One region of the Ruminococcus sp. SR1/5 genome, then DNA from elsewhere that is predicted to be linked to it. Evidence: riboswitches for the same ligand, from Rfam matches in the RefSeq annotation. Region 1 holds a riboswitch; the other holds the start of a gene.
What was found. Region 1 has a riboswitch for thiamine pyrophosphate ahead of thiC (phosphomethylpyrimidine synthase ThiC). Riboswitches for the same ligand answer to the same signal wherever they lie in the genome.
Positions count from the first base shown of each region.

Region 1 (3,195 bases):
TCTGCCATCTTGTCATCGATCTCACGGGCACCGCGGACACCTTTGGCAATGTCTGCTGCATGAGCTGCGATCTTAGATGCCATGATTCCCTGTTTTACGTCCTCAAGATTCGGAAGTGCAAGGTGCTCGGCCGGTGTTACATAGCAGAGGAATGCTGCTCCGGACATAGCAGCTACTGCTCCGCCGATCGCGGATGTGATGTGGTCATATCCCGGTGCAACGTCAGTTACGATAGGTCCTAATACATAGAACGGTGCACCCTGACAGATGGACTGCTGTACTTTCATATTTGCCTCAACCTGATCAAGCGGCACATGTCCCGGTCCCTCAACCATAACCTGAACGTCCTTTTCCCATGCACGTTTGGTCAGCTCGCCAAGACGTACAAGCTCCTCAATCTGGCATACATCTGTTGCATCAGCCAGGCATCCCGGACGGCAGGCATCACCAAGGGAGATGGTCACATCATACTCGCGGCAGATATCCAGGATCTCATCGTAATATTCATAGAACGGATTCTCCTCACCGGTCATACACATCCATGCAAATACAAGAGATCCTCCTCTGGAAACGATATTCATTTTTCTCTTGTGATTACGGATCTGATCGATGGTCTTTCTTGTGATTCCACAGTGAAGAGTTACAAAGTCAACACCATCCTGTGCATGGAGTCTGACTACATCGATAAAATCTTTAGCTGTCAGCGTATCAAGATCTCTCTGATAGTGGATAACGGAATCATAAACCGGAACGGTTCCGATCATTGCCGGACTCTCGGATGTCAGCTTGCGTCGGAACGGAATGGTATTTCCGTGGGAAGAAAGATCCATGATAGCATGGGCGCCCATGTTTACAGCTTCCATTACTTTCTGCATCTCTACATCGTAGTCCTTGCAGTCTCTGGATACACCAAGGTTTACATTGATCTTGGTGCGGAGCATGGAACCTACGCCCTCCGGATCGATACATTTGTGATTTTTATTTGCACAGATCGCCACCTTACCGGAAGCTACCAGCGGAAGCAGTTCCTCTGTTGTCATGCGTTCCTTCTTAGCTACGATCTCAAGCTCAGGTGTGATGATGCCTTTACGGGCTGCCTCCATCTGTGTACTGTAATTTCTCATGTAAAAAAAATCTCCTTCCATAAATTCTTTGTGTTTATACAACAAAAAACCGGCTGCTGCAACGCATACGCATCACGGCAACCGGCTCTTAATCTTACGTACTTAATGAAAATCTTCTGTACTTCTGATCTCTTCTGTACTCTCTGATCTTCTGTGTCTTTAAGAATCCTTCGTGTATATGTCCCTACGTTGGCATTATCCAAATCAGGTTATGGGTCAAGACATTTACAGTCTACTCTCAGCTCGCTTCAGCGGGCCCCCCTGTTTTCATATGTTGGGGACGTTTGTTCGTCCATGTGGTTATTATAGTATACCGGCTAAAATTTGTAAACCACAATTCTGCATTTTATGACTTTTTCTTTCGACATAATCTGCCATTTTATCTCTCAAACTCCCCCCGATCTTTCTTTACAGACATTCTTCCACAGCTTTTCTGTTCCCCGTCAGGAGGATATCCGCAATCCGCATTCACTGCTTATTGCTTTTCGCAATTACAGCAGTCGATTTCCCTGATCCGGTCAAGCTCTGCAAGGTTTTCTGCACCTGCACGGCGGATCCCCGCAAAAATGGAACCCGCAATATTGTGCCATACACTGAAGATCGCGCCCGGAAGTGTTGCAAGCGGATTGGCTGCAAAATTAGCTGCTGCCAGTGAGACAGCAAGGCCACTGTTCTGCATGCCTACCTCTATAGCTATAGCAGTTGTTCTGGAATACTCCACATGGAAGATTTTTGCAGCCAGAAATCCCAGCATCATACCACAGAAATTGTGGATCGCCACTACTCCAAGCACCAGAACTCCACAGCTTACGATCTTCTCTGCATTTACAGCTACAATTCCTCCGATGATCATAACAATAGCTACAACCGACACCAGCGGCATAACATCGGATACCTTATCCACATGCTCTCCCGCAAGACTCCGAAGAAAAACTCCCAGGAGAACCGGGATCAGAATTACCTTTACCACAGAGATCACCATAGCCCAGAAGGATACTTCCACCCAGGTTCCTGCCAGAACATATACAAGAAACGGTGTCATCAACGGTGCTGCCAGTGTGGAAACTATAGTCATTCCCACAGAAAGCGCCACATCACCTCCTGCGATATAGGTGATCACATTGCTGGCTGTTCCGCCCGGACAGCATCCCACCAGGATCACTCCCAGTGCCAGATCTGCCGGAAGGTTCATCACTTTACACAGAAGCCAGGCGATCACCGGCATAATGGTATACTGAGCCACTGCACCGATCACCACTTCTTTGGGTCTGGAAAAAATTGCCCGGAAGTCATCCAGTTTTATGGTCAGACCCATACCAAACATGATCACTCCCAGAAATACAGACGTATAGTTCGTCATCCAAGAAAATCCGTCACGCCAGAAAAAAGCCAGGCAGGAAAAAGCAATGATAATGATCCCGATATATCTGGATGCAAGGCTGCTGATAATTCCGATTTTCTTTAAAACTTTTCCCATACATTATACCTCGTAGCTGAAGTTGTCGATCAGTCTTGTTTTTCCGATGTAAACAGCCATTGCTACAAGAACGCTGCGGTCAGCTTTTTCCACCGGCTGCATGGTAAGTGCATCTACCATGGATACATAATCAATCTTTGCCAGAGGCTCTGCTTCGATCACTGCTCGCATTTTTCCGAGAAGCTCTTCTGCCGGGATTCCTGCGTGAATGGCTTCCTGTCCGGCTTTTACTGCCTTTGACAGGCAAAGAGCTGCTTTTCTCTCTTCAGGGCTTAAGTATGTATTTCTGGAGGATTTTGCAAGTCCGTCCTCCTCACGGATGATCGGACAGCCTACGATCTCAATATCGAAGTTCAGATCACTCACCATCTTGCGGATGATGGCCAGCTGCTGTGCGTCTTTCTGTCCGAAATATGCTCTGTCCGGTGCCACAATATGGAACAGTTTGGTCACAACGGTACACACACCTTTGAAATGGATCGGACGCGTTTTTCCGCAAAGTGTCTCTGACAGAGTATCTATACTTACAAATGCGTGGGGATCATGATACATCTCGGAAGGCTCCGGGCAGAAGATCAGGTCTGCTCCCAGGCT
Region 1 is NC_021014.1:2,087,172-2,090,366, forward strand. Features, by position in the region: gene thiC (phosphomethylpyrimidine synthase ThiC) at 1-1,124, opposite strand, end outside; TPP riboswitch at 1,289-1,397, opposite strand; gene CK1_RS10525 (bile acid:sodium symporter family protein) at 1,600-2,601, opposite strand; gene panC (pantoate--beta-alanine ligase) at 2,605-3,195, opposite strand, start outside.

Region 2 (3,195 bases), 450 kb from region 1:
TTTCATTAAAATGGCCGTCCTGCTGACTGGCCTGTACTGTCTCTGCCATTACTCTTATGTCGCTCCTCTCATATATTGCAGCAATACTCTGGTCCTCACTGCTGCATATCTGTAAACTCAATTTCGATTGAAACCAGACAATACCTGTGTTTCACTACACAGGCAGTGCCTGTCCCCCGCTTAGTGTTCTGCGTTCAATCATTCATTTATCAATTTTACTCATGAAGAAATCCGGTCAGCGGTGAGGATGCACTTGCACCTCTCTCCAGAGTTCTTCCCATACCGGAAAGATATGCACTTCTTCCTGCCTCAATAGCTTTCTTAAAGGCTTCCGCCATAACACGGACGTCTCCTGCAGTTGCAATGGCTGTATTTGCCATAACTGCTGCAGCACCCATTTCCATAGCCTCACATGCCTGTGACGGGCGGCCGATTCCTGCGTCCACGATGATCGGAAGGTCGATCTCGTCGATAAGGATCTGGATGAATTCTTTTGTACAGATTCCTTTGTTGGAACCGATTGGAGAGCCAAGTGGCATTACACAGGCAGCTCCTGCATTCACCAGATCTCTGGCTGCATTCAGATCCGGATACATGTATGGCATAACTACAAAGCCCTCTTTTGCAAGGATCTCTGTTGCCTTGATGGTCTCATAGTTATCCGGAAGAAGATATTTGGAATCATGGATAACTTCGATCTTTACAAAATCTCCACAACCAAGCTCGCGGGAAAGTCTTGCGATACGAACTGCTTCCTCTGCATTTCTGGCTCCTGATGTATTCGGAAGAAGAGTAACATCCTTCGGCACATAGTCCAGAATGTTCGCAAGTCCACCCTCATTTGCACGGCGCAGGGCAAGTGTTACGATCTGAGTTCCTGCTTTTTCAATACATGCTTTTACAAGCTCCAGAGAAAATTTTCCGGAACCAAGGATAAAACGGGAAGTAAACTCATGGCCTCCCAGGATCAGTTTGTCTTCATTTGTGTTTGCTGTTGTCATTTTTTATGTCCACCTTTCTTTATGTCTGTTTGCAGAAAATATTTCCACCGATTTATAACCAGCGCCTTCTTCTGCCAGATCATTCTTCATTTGCATTTTTTCAGTAACTTATCTGTCAGTTACTGCCGTGGTATATATACCTAATTTTATCTCTATAGCGACATCAGCAGCTTCCGCCGCCCATAAACTGCAGAATCTCCACAACATCGCCATCTTTCAGTACTGTTGTATCATAAGTGTCTCTCTTAATGATCTCTTCATTCAGCTCTACTACAACCTGCACCGGAACATAGTTACATGCTTCCAGATATTCTGTTACTGTCACCGGCTTTTCCAATGTTCTGCTTTCACCATTTACTGTGATCATGATCTCTCCTTTCCGGAAACTTCAAAAGCTATTCATCAATAAAAAGAGTTCACAAAGAAATACACCCGCGGTGGTGCACCCCTTCATGAACTCAGTTCACTCTCAAATTTCCCAATATTCAATTGTCGATACCGGGGTTAAAAGCATTCGCTCTTGATCCCTTCCCTGTAAATCCTGATCTTACGTATTCAATCGGATAAAAACATCCGCATCCAATAAAAAGGAGATACACCAAAGTATCTCCCGTAAATTCATCTTATACGTTCCTACGTTGGCATTATCCAAATCAGGTATAAGGGTCGAAGTTGAAGACTTCCTCTCAGCCTGCCATCACAAGCTCCCCTGTTATTTACATGAGTTAGTATAAGACGAATTATGATCAATGTCAAGAGTATTAAATTTTCTCACAATAGTTCCAATTTGTTCTAAACTATAGTACACTGTTAATGCTGCCAACCCTCCAGCAGAAAGGAGGTGAAGTCCAGTGTGCGAATTAATCATCACATTTTTTGTTTCTGTTACGGCGGATATAGTTAGCTACTATATTCGCAAATGGCTGGACAGAAACGACAGGCAGTAACAGCCTGAAAGGCTTAAGCCCCCTTACATAACGGCATAGAAAACCCCGGAAGTGTGCGAGACTTCCGGGGTTTTCGTTTTTGCCAATGTTTGAATTTCATCACATTTCTTAGCTACTATCATCTTATGCTTTCTATACTAATTTGTCAACCGAATTTTATTAACGGCATCATCATAGGATGTTACTGTTATTTATAAGCAGTGAATCCCAGATCTTTCATTGTCAGATTTAAATTCTTTTTCAGATAATCATTTGCTACTTTCATTGTCGCTTTCATCATAATATTGGAAGAATCCTGCAGATCTGTCATCGCTTTTTTCCGTTTGTATACAAGAAAGTCAGATTCTGACCTTTATAAGCAGATGCTTTTGTAGAAGAAGTCACCAGCAGAAAGACTTCATTTGTAGACAGGGCGGACTTCACACTGACCGTATCAGATTTCACACAGTTTCCGATAATATCCAGTCCGGCAAGGATTCCATCTGAAGGCATAGAGAGCATCATCCCAATATCTATCTTATCTTCTTTCTTCAGATAACCGATCATCAGAGTACTTTCTTTATCTACTTTGACATTTATAAACTGATTTCCGTCTTCAGTATATTTGCCTTTCTGACTGATGTATTTTTTCAATTTGCTATAATTCTGCGTCAATCTGGTATTAGCCGAGGTCGGATTCTTTACAGTAACCTTGCAGGTGAATTTTCTGCCACCAAGAGTCGCTGTGATAACCGCTGTTCCTGTTTTTACCGCGGTGATCTTTCCGACAGAAGTTATCTTGACAACATTTGTGTTGCTGCTCTTCCATGACGGTTTCAGACTGGTGCCTTTGATCTTCAGTGTATAAGTTTTTTCGATGCCAGTGTCAGGCTGGTCTTATTCAGGGTGAGATAATTCAGACCTGCGATTGCTGTCAGACCTTTTTCATTATATCTACTCCAGATCGTATTTTTTCCGGATTTCCGGTAAGCTCTCACTGTGTAAGTATAGCTTACTCCGGTACTTACTTTTGTATCGGTAAACGTAACATTTTTGCTTCCTGTGAGGGTTTTTACTGCTTTCCATCCGCTGTTTCCGGTCTTGCGGTATACCCGGTATCCGGCAACTCCTTTTACCTGTTTCCAGCTGAAAATAATCTTATTCCTGCCGGAGATCTTAATAGAAGACATAGCCGGCGTTGCTACGTTTATCGCCGCCTGTACTTCTGTCGCACTGATCAACTCCGGAACCGCAGCTGGTGCCGCCGT
Region 2 is NC_021014.1:2,534,551-2,537,745, reverse strand. Features, by position in the region: gene CK1_RS12660 (thiazole synthase) at 216-1,001, opposite strand; gene thiS (sulfur carrier protein ThiS) at 1,165-1,368, opposite strand; TPP riboswitch at 1,615-1,722, opposite strand; gene CK1_RS12650 (hypothetical protein) at 2,136-2,258, opposite strand; gene CK1_RS12645 (hypothetical protein) at 2,255-2,581, opposite strand; gene CK1_RS12640 (fibronectin type III domain-containing protein) at 2,785-3,195, opposite strand, start outside.
Region 2: it holds a riboswitch for thiamine pyrophosphate, as region 1 does, so the genes downstream of both, thiS (sulfur carrier protein ThiS) here and thiC (phosphomethylpyrimidine synthase ThiC) in region 1, are expected to answer to the same signal.